One region of the Comamonas serinivorans genome, then DNA from elsewhere that is predicted to be linked to it. Evidence: riboswitches for the same ligand, from Rfam matches in the RefSeq annotation. Region 1 holds a riboswitch; each other region holds the start of a gene.
What was found. Region 1 has a riboswitch for thiamine pyrophosphate ahead of thiC (phosphomethylpyrimidine synthase ThiC). Riboswitches for the same ligand answer to the same signal wherever they lie in the genome.

Region 2: it holds a riboswitch for thiamine pyrophosphate, as region 1 does, so the genes downstream of both, CCO03_RS14055 (FAD-dependent oxidoreductase) here and thiC (phosphomethylpyrimidine synthase ThiC) in region 1, are expected to answer to the same signal.
Region 3: it holds a riboswitch for thiamine pyrophosphate, as region 1 does, so the genes downstream of both, CCO03_RS10540 (purine-cytosine permease family protein) here and thiC (phosphomethylpyrimidine synthase ThiC) in region 1, are expected to answer to the same signal.

Annotation. Positions count from the first base shown of each region.
Region 1 covers NZ_CP021455.1:3,726,566-3,732,038, reverse strand. The annotation lists gene CCO03_RS15925 (acyl-CoA thioesterase) at 126-569, opposite strand; gene CCO03_RS15920 (nuclear transport factor 2 family protein) at 736-1,125, opposite strand; TPP riboswitch at 1,262-1,372, shown strand; gene thiC (phosphomethylpyrimidine synthase ThiC) at 1,508-3,457, shown strand; gene CCO03_RS15910 (trypsin-like peptidase domain-containing protein) at 3,631-4,782, opposite strand; gene CCO03_RS15905 (Nif3-like dinuclear metal center hexameric protein) at 4,857-5,473, shown strand, end outside.
Region 2 covers NZ_CP021455.1:3,302,767-3,308,239, reverse strand. The annotation lists gene rplS (50S ribosomal protein L19) at 1-290, shown strand, start outside; gene CCO03_RS14065 (CoA pyrophosphatase) at 685-1,398, shown strand; gene CCO03_RS14060 (cobalamin biosynthesis protein) at 1,438-2,451, shown strand; TPP riboswitch at 2,562-2,665, shown strand; gene CCO03_RS14055 (FAD-dependent oxidoreductase) at 2,770-4,143, shown strand; gene CCO03_RS20610 (hypothetical protein) at 4,155-4,277, shown strand; gene thiS (sulfur carrier protein ThiS) at 4,797-5,060, shown strand; gene CCO03_RS14045 (thiazole synthase) at 5,296-5,473, shown strand, end outside.
Region 3 covers NZ_CP021455.1:2,482,099-2,487,571, forward strand. The annotation lists gene CCO03_RS10535 (DUF4132 domain-containing protein) at 1-2,033, opposite strand, end outside; TPP riboswitch at 2,321-2,429, shown strand; gene CCO03_RS10540 (purine-cytosine permease family protein) at 2,504-3,823, shown strand; gene CCO03_RS10550 (GNAT family N-acetyltransferase) at 4,297-4,740, shown strand; gene CCO03_RS20840 (GFA family protein) at 4,833-5,102, shown strand; gene CCO03_RS20765 (GFA family protein) at 5,056-5,301, shown strand; gene CCO03_RS10565 (MBL fold metallo-hydrolase) at 5,421-5,473, opposite strand, start outside.

The DNA of each region.
Region 1 (5,473 bases):
GCTCAACACGTCGAGCAGGGCACGGCGGTTTCGTGCGCGATGAGGTGCTGTGGGCGTTGTGTCGCGGACCGTGGGTGTCGGCCGCATGGCGTGGTCGACTGGATCGGCACGGATCGAAGGCGGGATCAGCGTGGCGCCGGCTCGTGCTCAGGTCCGTCCGCTGGCGCGCGATGGCGCTCGAGGCGGTCGCGCGCCGCCTCCGACAGCGGACGCGAACGCTTGGTCTGCCCATCGACGAGCACGACCACGGACTGGCCATGGCCGCAGAGCTGGCCGTGCTGAAAAATGGCCTGCTCGAACGCGATGGAACTGCGGCCGACCTGGCCCACGCGGGTGGCGATCTGCACCTCGCCGGGCCAATGGATCTCGGCGCGGTAGTCGATGGCCAGGCGGGCCAGCACGAACGAGGTGCCGGCCTCGCTCAAGGCCAGTTCGGGCCGCTCGAGCACCTCGACGCGCGCCAGCTCCATGAAGGTGGCGAACACGGCGTTGTTGACGTGGCCCTGGCGGTCGGTGTCGTTGTAGCGGACCTTGTCGGTGGTCACGATGGGGAAGTCGGACGCTTGCATGGGCGCAGCATCCCACGGATGCCGGGCCGGCGTCTGTCGCCTGTGGCGAGACGCAGGGTGGCTGAAGCAGGCGCGGGCCAGGTCAGGCGATGCGGACCAGGGCTGGCGCTGGCCTTGGCCACCGCGCGCCGGCACGTGGCGGGCCGGCTGCCGAACCAGCGCGGCATCAGGCCACGTGGATGTTCTGGGGACCGAAGAAGGCGCGCATGGCCACGATGTCGCCGTCGGCATTGAAGCGGAAATGGTCGATGACGGACAAGGTGGTGTGCTTGCCATCGCGCGTGAAACTGAGCTTGAGGCCAAACGCCACCTCGTTGGCCACGGCGCGGGGTTCACCGTCGTGCACCACGGTCATGGGCGTGCTGGTCACACGCTGAAAGAAACCGCGTATGGCCTCGGTGCCACGGCGGGGCTCGCTGCCCACGGGGTCTTCCACGCAGGCATCGGCCGCAAACAAGGCCATGACGGCGTCGAGATCGCCCTGGTTCAAGGCTTGCACATAACGCTCTGCCACGGCGGTCATGTGCGCGGCGTTGGTGCTGGGGGTGTTCGACATGAAACGCTCCTGGGTGACGGGTTGGGTGATGGGGCGTGTTGATAGCACGGCGCGCCGCGTGGCCCCTGGCACCTGCAGCACACGCGAATACCCGCATGGACACGACGCGCGGGGGCGGGGGGTTGGGCCTACAATCGCCTTTGCTCCGGGGTGCACGAACATGGCGTGCTGAGACGGCGGACCTGACCGCCGGAACCGCGAACTTGATCTGGTTAGTACCAGCGTAAGAAGAGCTGCAGCCACAAGGCGTTCATGCCGTGGCGGACATCCACACCCGGCATCCGTGGTTCCCATGGCGCAGGGCAAGCATCTGGGTATCCGTCCATGCGTCATGCACACCGGGCGATGCGGGGCAATCCACTCACCCACAGGAGATGCCCGCATGAATGCCCCGAACACCCCCGATCAGTTGAGCCCGGCCGCCAAAGGCGGCCTGTCGCCAGAAGACTTTGCGGCCTCGCTGGCGCGCGCGCGCCAGCCGTTTCCGGCGTCGAGCCGGGCCTTCATCGAGGGCTCGCGCGCCGACCTGCGCGTGCCCGTGCGCGACGTGCAGCTGACCAACGGCGAGCGGGTCAGTCTGTACGACACCTCGGGCCCCTACGGTGACCCGACCCAGCAGCTGGACGTGCGCCAGGGCCTGCCGGCCCTGCGTGCGGCCTGGGTTGCCGAGCGGGCTGACACCGAGGCCTATGACGGCCGCATCGCCCAGTTGCTGGACGACGGCGGCAAGGGCGATCGCGACAACCCGCGCATCGCTGCGCTGCGCGCCGAGGCGCGTGGCCTGCAACGCCAGCCGCGGCGCGCCAGGTCCGGCGCCAACGTCACGCAGATGCACTACGCCAAGCGCGGCATCGTCACGCCCGAGATGGAGTTCGCCGCCCTGCGCGAAAACGGCCGCCGCGAGTGGATGGCCGCCTACCAGGGCCACGCCGAGCGCGAGCGCCGCCTGGCCGGCAACGCCATGGGGGCGGCCTTGCCCAAAGGCCCGATCACGCCCGAGTTCGTGCGTGACGAGATCGCGCGCGGCCGCGCCATCCTGCCGGTCAACATCAACCACCCCGAGGTGGAGCCCATGATGATCGGCCGCAACTTCCTCGTGAAGGTGAACGCCAACATCGGCAACAGCGCCGTCACGTCGAGCATCGAGGAAGAGGTGGAAAAGCTGGTCTGGTCCACGCGCTGGGGCGCGGACACGGTGATGGACCTGTCCACCGGCAAGCACATCCACACCACGCGCGACTGGATCGTGCGCAACAGCCCCGTGCCCATCGGCACGGTGCCGATCTACCAGGCGCTTGAAAAGGTGGGCGGTGTGGCCGAGGACCTGACCTGGGCCATCTTCCGCGACACGCTGATCGAGCAGGCCGAGCAGGGCGTGGACTACTTCACCATCCACGCCGGCGTGCGCCTGCCCTTCATCCACCTCACGGCCGACCGCGTCACCGGCATCGTCAGCCGGGGCGGCTCCATCATGGCCAAGTGGTGCATGGCGCACCACCGCGAGAGCTTCATCTACGAGCACTTCGAAGACATCTGCGACATCCTCAAGCAGTACGACGTCAGCTTCTCGCTGGGGGACGGCTTGCGCCCCGGCTCGGGCGCAGACGCCAACGACGAGGCCCAGTTCGCCGAGCTGAAAACCCTGGGCGAGCTGACCCAGGTGGCCTGGAAGCACGACGTGCAGACCATCATCGAAGGCCCGGGCCACGTGCCCATGCACATGATCCAGGCCAACATGGACGAGCAGCTCAAGGCCTGCCACGAGGCGCCGTTCTACACGCTGGGCCCGCTGACCATCGACATCGCGCCCGGCTACGACCACATCGCCAGCGCCATCGGCGCCGCCATGATCGGCTGGATGGGCACGGCCATGCTGTGCTACGTGACGCCCAAGGAGCACCTGGGCCTGCCCGACCGCGAGGACGTGAAGCAGGGCCTGATCGCCTACAAGATTGCTGCCCACGCCGCCGACGTGGCCAAGGGCCACCCCGGTGCCCGCCTGCGCGACCAGGCCATCAGCAAGGCCCGCTTCGAGTTCCGCTGGCAGGACCAGTTCAACCTGGGCCTGGACCCGGAAACCGCCGCCGCCTTCCACGACGAAACCCTGCCCAAGGACAGCAGCAAGGAAGCGCACTTCTGCAGCATGTGCGGGCCCAAGTTCTGCTCGATGAAGATCACCCAGGAGGTGCGCGAATTCGCCGCCGCCCAGGGCGTGAGCGCCGAGCAGGGCCTGGCGGCCGGCATGCAGGCCAAGGCCCAGGAGTTCAACCGCGCGGGCGGCGAGCTTTACATCCCCATCCACACGCGGACCAGCGACACCACGGCGCGTTGACAGCCTGCGCAGGCCGCCACGGCTGGCCTGCCAGGGCTGGCCTGTGCGTTGGCGCACCCGCGTGCAGGCGTGAAGCCCTTCTGGCTGGTGCTCTGGTCGAGGTGAGTGTTTTGAAGGAGTATGGTGTCACGTCCGTTTTTTCACCAACGGCAGTGGGTGCATACTCCTGCTAATCAGCGCTGACGCGTTCGCTGCTGCGAGGGGCGCACGTTGGGCGTCACCTCCAGCGTCAGCGCCTGTCCGCGCCGGATCAGCTGGAAGGCCACGGGTGCGCCGGGCTGCAGCTGCGACACCCGCGTGAGCAGCTCGGCCGAGTTGCGCACGGCCTGGTCGCCGATCTGGGTGATCACGTCGCCCGGCAGCAGGCCGGCGCGGGCGGCGGGGCCGTTCTGCAGCACGCCGGTGACGATGACGCCCGCGTTCACGTTGGCGCCAAAGGTCTGGGCCAGCTGGGGCGTCAGGTCGCTGGGTTCGATGCCGATCCAGCCGCGGGTCACGCGGCCGTCGCGCACGATGGCGTTGAGCACGGTGCGCGCCGTGGCCGAGGGGATGGCGAAGCCGATGCCCATGCTGCCGCCCGAGCGCGAGTAGATGGCGGTGTTGATGCCCAGCAGGGCGCCGTCGATGTTGACCAGCGCGCCGCCCGAGTTGCCGGGGTTGATGGCGGCGTCGGTCTGGATGAAGTTCTCGTACGTGTTGATGCCCAGCTGGTTGCGGCCCAACGCGCTAACGATGCCGCTGGTCACGGTCTGGCCAACGCCGAAGGGGTTGCCGATGGCCAGCACGCGGTCGCCGACCTCGGAGGCGTCGGAGTCGGCAAACGCCATCACGGGCAGGTTGGGCAGGTCGATCTTGAGCACGGCCAGGTCCGAATCGGGGTCGGTGCCCACGACCTTGGCGCGTGCGGCGCGCGCATCGGTGAGCACCACCTCGATTTCGTCCGCGCCTTCGATGACGTGGTTGTTGGTCAGCACATAGCCGTCGGCGCTGACGATGACGCCCGAACCCAGGCCGGCCTGGGGCTGCGCGTTCTGCTCACCGAAGAAGAAGCGGAACCACGGGTCGTTCATGTTCGGGTGGCGCGTGTTCTTGCTGGTGTTGATGCTGACCACGCTGGGTGCGGCCCGCTTCACGGCGTTGCGGAACGAGGCCGTGGGCGTGTCGCCCGGGGCGCTGGGGGGCGCCTCGATCACCGCGACGCCCGGGCTGGCGGGGAGCACGGCTTTGCCGGGTTTGAGCCACTGGGGCTGCAGGGTGGCGACCACGAAGTAGGCCGCCAGCAGCACGGTGACAACCTGGGCAAACAAAAGCCATACGCGTTTCATGGCGCGCATTGTCCTGCATCCGGCTGCCCCGGCCCGGCAGACAGCGTGGCGCGGCGATGGCCGACAATCGGCACATGGCTTCTTCAACCGATTCGTCCGGCGTGGACCGCGCCGCGTTGCTGGCGGCGTTCAACGCCGAGCTGCACCCCGAGCGCTTCAAGGACTACGGGCCCAATGGGCTTCAGGTGGAGGGCAAGCCCCGCGTGCGCAAGCTGGTCAGCGGCGTGACCGCGAGCCAGGCCCTCATCGACGCGGCGATTGCCGAGGGCGCCGACGCGGTGTTCGTGCACCACGGCCTGTTCTGGCGGGGGCAAAGCGGCACGGTGACGGGCTGGATGAAGGCGCGGCTGCAGCGCCTGCTGGCTCACGACATCAACCTGTTCGCCTACCACCTGCCGCTGGATGCCCACGACCGCCTGGGCAACAACGCCGAGTTGGGGCGCGTGCTGGGCCTGGCCGCCCAGACGCGGTTCGGTGAGCAGGACCTGGGGTTTCTGGGGGCGCGCGCCGATGGCGGTGCCTTTGCCGACCGCGACATCTTGGCCACGCACCTGCAAACTGTGTTGCGGCGGGCCGTGGTGGCGGTGGGCGATGTGGCGGCGCCGATTCAGCGTGTGGCGTGGTGCAGTGGCGGTGCCCAAGGCTTTTTCGAAGCCGCCATCGACGCCGGAGCCCAGGCCTTCATCACGGG
Region 2 (5,473 bases), 420 kb from region 1:
ACGTGGTGGAAGGCTCGCGCAAGCGCGTGCAGGCCTACGAAGGCGTGGTGATTGCCAAGCGCAACCGCGGCCTGAACAGCGCCTTCACCGTTCGCAAGATCTCCAGCGGCGAAGGCGTGGAGCGTACGTTCCAGACCTATTCGCCCCTGATCGCTGGCGTCGAAGTCAAGCGTCGTGGCGATGTGCGCCGTGCCAAGCTGTACTACCTGCGTGAGCGCAGCGGCAAGTCGGCCCGCATCAAGGAAAAGCTGCCCGCCCGCGTCAACAAGGGCGAAGCCGCTCAGGCCTGATCGGGTGTGCCGGTGGCGTGAGCTGCCGACCCCCTCGAAAGCCGCAGACAGCCGTCTGCGGCTTTTTTTGTGGCCGGTCATTTTTGGAGTATGGGTCGATTTCCGATGAATGAACAACGGATGTCGGTGCATACTGCGTGTGACGTCGGCGCCAAGCACGCACGATCATGCAGCGCCGCTGCCTGGCGATTGGCCGCGCAGGGCTGGGGGCGCAGCGGCTGCCTCTGGTGGCCGGCGGTCTGTCGCGGGCCGCGGCCGCGTCAGAGCCCGCACGCGCGACGAGGCATGATGCGGCCTGCCGCGTTGTGCACCCCGGAGGGTGGCCACGCCCCGCAGATGCCGCGGGTTGCCCCTGCAGACCACGGCGCGAGAGAGAACCCCGCGAACCCACGCCATGAGCCAAGTCAACGTCAACCTGCCCGCGCCGCTGTCGCGCATCCCTCAGTTCGATGCCCGCAAGGTGCCGGTCGTGGCCGTGGACGACGGCTTGCCAGCCATTCCGGCCGCGGCGCTGACGCCCGAGGCCCTGCGCCGACGCTTCACCCGCGACCTGAGCTGGACGCCGGAAATCCGCCGTGAAACGCAGTTCACCCAGGCCGAGGCGGCGCCTGCGGCCGTGCTGGTGCCCATCGTCATGCGGCCCCAGCCCATGGTGCTGCTCACCCAGCGCTCGACCAAGCTGAGCAAGCACTCGGGCCAGGTCGCGTTTCCGGGCGGGCGCGTCGATCCGGGCGACGCCTCGATCGAGGACGCGGCGCTGCGCGAGGCGCTGGAGGAGGTGGGCCTGGACCCGGCCCGCGTCGAGGTCATCGGCGCCTTGCCGTCGTACACCACGGGCACGGCCTTCGTCGTCACGCCGGTGGTCGGGCTGGTCAAGCCGCCGCTGGACCTGCGCATCAATCCGCAGGAGGTGGACGTTGCCTTCGAGGTGCCGCTGGCTTTTCTGATGAACCCGGCCAACCACCGCCACCACGAGTACGTGGCCGATGGCGTTCGCCGCAGCTGGCTGTCCATGCCGTACATGGATGACGGCCACGAGCGCTTCGTCTGGGGCGCCACGGCCGGCATGCTGCGCAACCTCTACCGTTTCCTCAGCGCCGAGCAGTGAACGTTCGCGAGCGGCGATGAACGTGGTGGATCTCCTCCCATGAGCCTGTTTGCCCTGGTCCTGGCCTGGCTGGTGGAGCAGGTGCGCCCGCTGCGCCACGGCAGCTGGCCCAACCGCGTGCTGCGGCGCTGGGCGCGCTGGGTGGCCCGCAACGTGGACACCGGCAAGCTGGTGCATGCGCGCGTGGGCTGGGTGCTCATCGTCGGCGTGCCCGCGCTGGCCTGCACCCTGGTGCACTGGGGGCTGCAGCAGCTGCTGGGCTCGTTCGTGGCCATGCTGTGGGATGCACTGCTGCTGTATGCCTGCCTGGGCTGGCGCAGCTTCAGCCAGCATTTCATGGCCATCCGCAATGCCCTGGCGGATGGCGACGAAGAGCTGGCGCGGCGGCTGCTGGCGGCCTGGCAAGGGGTGGAAACGGCCCGCGTGCCAGGCACCGAGATCGCACGCCACGCCATCGAATACGCGGTGCTGTCGGCGCATCGCCACGTGTTCGGTGTGGTGGCCTGGTACGGCTTCACGGCCATGCTGGGGCTGGCCCCGCTGGGGGCCGTCATGTACCGCCTGGCCGAGGTGACCATGCGCGACGCGCGCCTGCGCCACACCGTGCTGGCCCTCAGCGAGCGCTCGCTGCTGGCCGAGGTGGCCGAGCGCGCGTGGCAGGTGCTGGACTGGGCGCCAGCCCGGCTCACGGCGCTGAGCCTGGCCGTGGTCGGCAACTTCGTCGAGGCCGTCAGCAGCTGGCGCAGCCACGCCCAGCAGGCGCCCATGGACAGCGACGGCCTGCTGCTGACCGCGACCGCCGGGGCGCTCAACATCCGCCTGGGCGGGGCCAGCCTGGCGCGGCTGGCGCCCCCCGGCCATGCCAGCGCGCGCGACCAGGCCTGGTCCACGGCCGACGCGATCTTCACGCCCCAGCTCACGGCGCAGACCGGCACGCCCCACCGGCGCGAGCCCGAGGTGCCGCGCATGGGCGAGGTGGCCAAGCTGCTGTGGCGCAGCCTGGGCGTGTGGCTGCTGCTGCTGGTGCTGCTGGCCCTGGCGCGCTTGCTCTGACGGGCCGTGGGGTCGCGCCCGACGGCGGCAGGTCGCAGCCAGGGGGCTGGGGTATCATGCGCGGCTTGGGAACCGCTGCCTCATCGGCTCGATGGCGGCTCGGTTCCCTTGGCCTTTAACCGGGGTGCAGGCCGGCCTGCTGAGATGGCGATCACGCCAAACCCGCGAACTTGAGACGGTTTGTACCGGCGGAAGAAGCTAGAGGACCAGCGACGGCGCGCCCAGCCATGACGGCGCCCGATCCGGCCGGTTTGCCCCTCCGTCAGGCGCTCCGCCATGACGTGAATGACACCGCTTGACTCCGTTCCCCCTCGCACGATGACTGGTGATCGCCAGGGCGGCAGCCTGCGCGGCGGCGCGCGCCACATCGGCATTGCCGGTGCGGGTCTGCTGGGCCGGCTGTGTGCCTGGCACCTGGCCAGCCAGGGCTTGAGCGTGGACGTGTTCGACCCGGCGCCCGATGCCGGCCCGTGCTTTGCCGACCGTGCGCAGCCCCGGGTGGGCCTCTCGCCGGCCTGGACGGGGGGCGGGGGCGCTGCCGACCCGGTCTGGCCGCAGGCCGCGGGCTTCACCGCCGCCGGCATGCTGAGCCCCATCGCCGAGCTGGACAACGCCGAGCCCGCGCTGGCCGCGCTGGGCTGGCGGTCCATCGTGCTGTGGCGCGCCATCACCCAGGCGCTGGGCCGCACGCCCGGCAGTTTTGCGCCGTTCTACGCCCAGCGCGGCTCGTGGATGCTGGCGCACCGACCCGACCTGGGCAGCGCCCAGCGCGTGCTGGCGCGGCTGGCTGCGGCGGGGCGCAGCGCCGCCTGGCAAGAGGCAGTATCCCTGGCTTACCGTCGATTTTTGATCGATGATGACGCCATACCTGCATTGGGTTTGACCGAGGCCAGCGCCCAGGGCATGCCGCAGGCCTTGAGCCTGGCGCAGCTGCAGGCGCAAGAGCCCAGCCTGGCCGGCGCCGCCCACGCCTGGTTCCTGCCGGCCGAGGGGCAGCTGGACACGGCCAACACCCTGCTGGCCCTGGTGCTGGCGGCGCGCACGCTGAGCGGCCCCTCGGGTCCGGGCCGCGTGAACTGGCACTGGGGCGAGCGCGTGACGCAGGTGGGCGAAGACGCGCGGCTGCACCTGCACGGCCCCGGGGGCGAGCGCGTGGCCACCTTTGACCAGGTCATCGACACGCGGGGCCTGGGCGCCCGGCCCGACCTGCCCATGCGCGGGGTGCGTGGCGAGCTGGTGTGGCTGCACGCGCCCGGCCACGGGCTGACGCGGCCGGTGCGCCTGCTGCACCCGCGCCACCGCGTCTACATCGTGCCGCGCCCGGGCGACCTGCTGCTGGTGGGCGCCAGCGAAATCGAAAGCGAAGACCGCTCGCCGGTGTCGCTGCGCTCGGCGGTCGAGCTCATGGCGGCGGCCCACAGCGTGCTGCCGGCTGCGGCCGAGGCCCGCGTGGTGCGCCTGGACGTGAACCTGCGCCCGGCCTTGCCCGACAACGGTCCGCGCATTGAGGTGGCGGGCCGGCGCCTGCGCATCAATGGCCTGTTCCGCCATGGCTGGCTGCTGGCGCCGGCGCTGCTGCAGCAGGCCCTGCAGGCCGCAGACCTGCCGACCACGCTGGCCGGCGTGGCGCTGGACGAGGTCGGTGGCCTGGGCGAGGCGCCGTGGCTGCACGCCGCGCAGGCCTGCGCATGAAGGACGCCGCCATGGACACCATCTACGGCACCACGTCGCCGCGCTGGCGTGGCGGGATCTGGTTGACGAACCTGAACGGGCCCGGCACCCCCAGGTGCGGGTGGCAAACGGCGGAGGGGAACCATGTGGCGTGACGCAAGGCGATGGGTGGTGCAGGCCCCGCGGCACCGGGGCGGCCTGCGTGGCACGGCAGCCCGAGTTGCTGGGCGAGTTGCGTGGGTCTGGCTGGCCGCGAGCCTGTGGGCCGGCCTGATGGCGCCTGCGGCTGCGCAAGGGCTGTCGATCCAGCGCGAGGGCGCGGCCGGGCTGGGCAGCGGCGGGGGCCTGGGTGGACTCGGTGGGCTGGGCGCCACGAGCGGCCCGGCTTCGGGGCACGGCAGCTCGGGCGGTTCGCTGTATGGGCTGTCGCCGGGCGGTGCGACGCCGGGTGCGCCGGCGGCGGACGCGCGCGCACCGGGTGCATCGGGGCAGGCGGCGTCCGGGTCAGCCAACCGGCCCACGCGGGGTTCAACCCCCAGCCGACCTCAGGGCCGATCCAGTCGGTCGGCCCCATGACCTGAACGAGACCGTGGCCTGCTGGGGCAGGGCTGGCGGCGCCGGATGGCGCGGTCGCACAGCCTGCCGGCAGCGCCCCCCCTGAGTAGGAGAAACGCATGAACACCCCCGACACCGCCTGCCACATCGCCGACACCGCCGATGCGCTGGCCCCCCGCGCCGCGATCGCCATCCAGCTCGATGGCCAGCCGCGCTTCGTGCCCGATGGCTGCACGCTGGCCGATCTGGTGGCGGCGCTGGGCCACGCGCCGCAGGCCGTGAGCACGGCGGTGAACGAGCAGTTCGTGCCGCGCGGCGGGCGCGCGCGCGCGCTGGCGGCCGGCGACAGCGTGATGCTGTTCCAGCCCATCGTCGGGGGCTGAGCAGGCCGCGCCGGTCCGGGCTGCGACCCGTGTGCGTCGGCTGGCGCCGCAGGTGCAACGGCGGGCGCAAGGGCGGGTGCAACGGCGACGGCCGCCGCAGGGGACAATCGCACGGCCTGGGCGAAGCCGCTACCGGCGATGTGAGACAAGGTTTGAGGCAGTATCAGGCTGTTTCCGTTTAAATTAAAACGGAGATCGGTGCATACTGCTTGATTGAGAAACGATGGTTGCCAACATGAATTCCGCAGAAACAAGCCCGCCGTCGGCGGCGGCCGAGCCGGCCGGCTGGGTCACGGCGCAGCGCGGTGCCGATCACTGGCAGGTCGGCGACGTGACGCTCACCAGCCGCTTCCTGCTGGGCACGGCCGGCTATCCCTCGCCCAAGGTGCTGGGCGACGCCATCGCGGCCTCGG
Region 3 (5,473 bases), 1.2 Mb from region 1:
AGTTCGTAATCGACAAACACCTGACCGAATGCAGCCAGCGTGGCGGCATCCAGCTGCAAGGGGTGCACCACGCCGACCTTGACGGGCACGTCGGGCCAGACCAGGGGCGCCTCGTCGGCCTGCAGCAGCTCGCCATCGGCCGCAACCCGGAAGGCCGCCAGCGGCCGCGCAGGGCCACCCGGCTGGGCCGGCGCATACAACCCCCAGATCACCCGCGCAGCGATCTGCCGCAAAACGGGATGCTGGACATACACCACCTGAAAGTCATCTGGCGTCCAACGGCGCTGCTCGCGCATGGCCTTCTCCAGGCGCTTGATGTGCGAGGCGCCGATGGCCTTGGTCTGCTTGGCCACCGCCTTGTAGGCGGCTGTGGCGGCGCTGGCCAGTGCCGCGTCGTCGCGCGCGCCCACGGCGGGCAGCTTGGCCACGCGGGCACCAGGGCGTCCGTCTTCCAGCGCGCGCAGCTGGGGTTTGAGCTGTTCGTCCAGCCGCAGCAGGAATTGCCGCGGTCCGAAGTCCAGCACCCGCTCGCCCTTGGTGTTCAGCCCCAGTGTGGGCACCAGGCGATCCTCCAGGTCCTGCGCCGACAGGCCACGCATGAGGCCGATCTTGCGCATCATCTCCTGAGCCTTGAGCTTGAGCGGACGCGACTTCACGCGCTCGGCGATCGCGGCGATTTCGCCCAGCGCCACGTCGGTGCCCATCTCGGCCAGGATTTCAAGCGCCGTGCCGGCCCGCGCCGACAGGCCCTCGGTGGGCCAGACGCGCGCGCACTTGGCCAGGTCGCGGGCGGTCTGGTCGTTGCCCAGCACGCCCAGCGCCCAGAAGGCCCAGTCGTACTTGGCGGTCGGCTTGAGGAGCTCGGCGCCAGGTTCGCGGGGCCGCCACGACGACACCGAGCGGTTGGCGCGGTCCGCCTCCCAGGCCTGCATCAGCGCCCAGGCGAAGGCCGCCAGCGATTCGGGGGTGCAGGCCTCGCGGACCAGGGCCAGCCCCGCATAGCGCCCCGCGCCTGCCGGAAAACTCAGCATTTCGCCCAGCGTCTGCAGGGCCGGGGACGACAGCGTGCCGCCCTGCACCCACTGCGGCGCATGGGCAGCCAGCTGCGGCCAGAACTCGGGCAACTCGCCCACGCGGGTCGGGTAGCGCAGCAGTGGGTCATCCGCCAGCAGCTCGTGGGTGGCCTGCAGGGCGCCGGCGTGGCCCAGGGCTTCCAGCCGCTGCGCGCCCGCCAGCACCGATTCACGCAGTCCCTCGTCCACCAGCCACAGCAGCACCGTGCGCGCCACCGTCTGCGCCTTGCCTTTGCCGCACAGGGCATCGGGCAAGTGCGCGGCCGCGGCGTACTCGGGCCAGGCCTTGAGCCAGGCCTTGCCGTGGATGGCGTGCGCCTTGCCGCTGACGACCGCCAAACCGGCCGAGCGCGCCAGGGGCTCGCTGGCCATGCACAAGGCCAGGTCAATGGCGCTGGCCAGGCTGCGCGCGCACCAGGCCTCCATGGCAGGCAAGCCCGCCAGGCCCAGCGCAGGCACGAAAGCAGCGGCACCGGCGTGCACGTAGCGAGCGGCCAGGCGGTTCCACAGGGGCGCGGCCAGGTCACCGAGCTTGAGCCAGTCACGGCCATCGCCATCGAATTCCTGCAACGGTTGGCGCGCCCAGTACGGGCTGATCTTTTCGTTCAGTTCACGCAGGGTCTGCGCGACGGCGTCGGCGTCACGGGCCGCCAGGGCCTGCCGCAACGGCACCAGCTCCACTTGATCCTCGTCCTGAAAGTCTGCCAGGTCGACACCCAGGGCAGCCAGCTGCTCGACCTCGCTGCCTGTCTCGAGGGCCTGGGCAGCAGCGGCCTCGAAGACCTCGCTCCAACGCAGCTGCGGCGCCAGGGGCGGCACATCCGTCAGGTGCAAGGCCTTGGCCGCTTTGGACGCGCGGGGCTTGGTTTTTGGGGTGGGCTGCCGCCACGGCGGGTTCTCCAGCCAGGCGACGGGGTCGATGGGGAATTCGGGGCGCTGTGGCGCGCTCTGCATGTCCATGGGTGTGCTCCTGCCTCCAGATGAAGGGTGCAGTGTGCCTGAAACATCCCGTCACATCGAGACGCCGATTGCGCCCGAAGGTGCTACTTCGGGCCTGCGCCGCCATGGGACCGCTGAGCTGCATCTGCTGACCGGCGTCCGCATCAGGCAGCGCGGGCCGCAGCGCCCTGCCCGACGCAGCAGCCTGAGCGCCGGTCCTCTACACCCTGCCTCTTCAGAGCCACCGCCACGTCTTTCCTTGCACTCCAGGCACGCCACTACAATCGCGCGGCCGGCGCATTCACGCCGGTGTTTGCTGGGGGTGCCCGGCCGTGTCTCTCGAGGCCGGCGGGCTGAGAGAGTCCCTTTGAACCTGATTGAGATCATCCTCGCGCAGGGAAGCACGTCAGCCCACAGGCCGCACGGTCTCGTCGCCCCGTCAGGGGTCGGCCCGGGCCCTGGCGCTGCAGCGCGAGCTGCCGGAGTGCGCCATGACCGTTTCCCCTCCTCCCGCCGCCCAGGGCAGCGTGACCAACCACAGCCTGCAGGTGGTTGCCGCACACGAGCGCGTGTTTGCCTGGCACAACCATGCGGCGCTGTGGTTCAGCCTGGGCGTGGGCCTGCTGGTGCTGCAGATGGGTGCCCTGATCGCACCAGCACTTGGCTTCACGGGCGCGTTGTGGGTGATCGCGGGCGGCTCATTGCTCGGCGCAGCCTTGTTGGCCTGGGTGGCCCACATCGGCGCCACGCATGGGCTCGCCAGCGCCGGGCTGATGCACGCGGTCATGGGCCGGCGCTTCGCCCAGCTGCCGGTGCTGCTCAACATCGTGCAGCTGCTGGGCTGGGGTGCGTTCGAGCTGGTGGTGATGCGCGAGGCCACCGTGGCCATCGTGAGCCGGCTGGGCTGGATCGGTGCCGGCACCTCCGCCGCCCTGTGGGCCACGCTGGCCTGGGGCGCGTTGCTGACGCTGCTGATGACCCTGCCCATGGTGCGGCTGGTGCGCCAGCTCATCGCGCGCGTGGCCCTGCCGCTGGTCGTGCTGGCCTTGCTGTGGATCAGCTGGCAGCTGCTGGGCCAGGCACACACCCAGGGTTGGGCAGCACTCACGGCCACGCCCGGCAACGGCAGCATGAGCCGCCTGTCCGCGCTTGACCTGGTGATCGCCATGCCCGTCTCGTGGCTGCCGCTGGTGGCCGACTACGCGCGCCATGGCCGCAGCGCCAAGGGCGCGTTCTGGGGCACCTGGGCCGGCTTTGCGCTGGCCAACGCCTGGTGTTATGGGCTGGGCGTGCTGATCGCCACGCTGATGCCGGGCACCGAGATGATGGCCGCGGTGCTGCTGGTGCAAGGCGGGCTGCTGGCGCTGGCCCTGGTGCTGCTGGATGAGGTGGACAACGCCTACGGCGACACCTACTCGGCCGCCATGAGCGCGCACAGCCTGCTGCCACGCCGCAGCGTGCGCCACTGGGCGGTGGTGGTGGCGCTGGCCTGCACGGTGCTGGCCATCGTGCTGCAGATGCACAGCCTGGAGCCCTTCCTGATCCTGCTGTCGTCTGTCTTCACGCCGCTGTTTGGGGTCATCGTCGGCAGCCTGGCGGGTCGGCGCGACGTGGCCGGCCTGCTGAGCCGCGCGCCCGCGGTCAACGGCGGCGCCGTGGCCATCTGGCTGCTGGGCATTGGTGGCTACCACGCGCTTGCTCAGTGGGCACCACATTGGGGCAGCGCCCTGCCCGCCTTCGCGTTGACGCTGGGCCTGTCGGCGCTGCTGCGCGTCGTCCATCAGCCGGCAGCGGCACGATCCATGGCGTGATGCGAATGGGGTATGGATGATTTCCCGTTTTCAATTCAACGGCAATGGATTCATACTGCCTCTGGATAAAAGCAGACATGCGAGCGGATGTGTATCAGGTTCGGCAGCCCCGCGCAGGCCCTGCTGCCGGCATGGGTGCCGTGAGGGGAACGGTATGATGAACGTGACTTGCGACGGTGCCGTGCTCCTCACGCCACCGGGTCAGGCCATCGTCTGGAAATGCTGAAATGGATTGGGTCCCCGTCGTCTTCATCGTGTTCAAGGTCCTCGTGTTCGGAACCTGCATGTTCTTCGCCATCAAGTGGCATTACGACCAAGGCAAAAAGAAGAAATGATCAGATGCGGCCCTCTTGAGGGCCGCATGCACATGTGCCCCAGGCCGGCGCGTGACCGGCCTGCCGCCTTTCCCACGGAGCTTGATCATCAGCAGTGAGAATCAAACGACATCATTCCCAGACACATCAAAGGTCCGCATGAAAATCTGCACCCCCACCAAAAATGATTACTTGAAATTAATGGAAATTTGGGAAGATTCAGTTCGCGCCACTCACGACTTCTTGAGTGAAGAGCACATTCAAACCCTCAAACCCCTGATACTCGAACACCATTTCGATGCAGTGGATTTGCGAGTCGCCAGCGACGAACATGGTGACATGGTCGGCTTCATTGGTGTTGCCAACCAGAATGTTGAGATGCTTTTCATATCCCCATCCCACAGAAAACAAGGGATAGGCTCGATCTTGCTCAAGAACGCGATAACCCATCAAGGCGCAACCAAAGTCGATGTCAATGAACAGAACCCCGACGCAGTCGCGTTCTATGCGCATTGTGGATTCAGCGAGGTTGGCCGATCGCCGCTGGACGGACAAGGCAACCCCTTTCCACTGATTCACATGGCGCTCAAGCAGATCAGCTGATCATTTGTCAAACAGCATCATCTGAATGTCGCAAGGCCTTCCTCCAAGGAGCAGTTTGGCTGACATCGCCCACGTCGTGTCCAGGAGCAATGATGAATACCACTTTTGAAGGCGGGTGCCTGTGTGGGGTGAATAGGGATCGGATCAGTGGCAATCCTTTGTCTGTCTATGCATGCCACTGCATCGATTGCCAACGACGAACCGGAAGTGCGTTCGCGCTTTCCATGCTGGCGAGAAGCGCCAGCATGGAACTCACATCGGGTCAACCAGTTGCTTATCGCGCAGCTCTATCTGATGGCAGAACCAAGGTGGCAAATGTGCAGGGACTGTGGCACGCGTCTATGGGGGACGCCACGGAATGAAGCCGTTGTTGTGGTTCAACTCGGCACCTTGGACCAGCCGCATGCATTCAAGCCCATTGCCCACTTGTGGACTCGAAGCAAAGCCCCATGGATGGTTATCCCTGATGCAGATGTCCAGTTTTTGACTCAGCCTGAAGACCAAATGGAGTTGGTAGAACTTTGGCGTTCAAAGTCCAACAACATTGCTGGTAGGAAATAGCTTCAAATTCAATTCAAAAATGGTCCCCATGACGGCTGGAATGGGGTCGCGATGCGGCATCACAAAAGGAACGGAGTTGCCACGCCAGGCCAGCAAGCGGCCCTCGGCGCGGTCAGGCCTCACACCCGGAACCAGTCGCACCCCTGATCGGCCGTGGCCGCCAGCAGCTGCG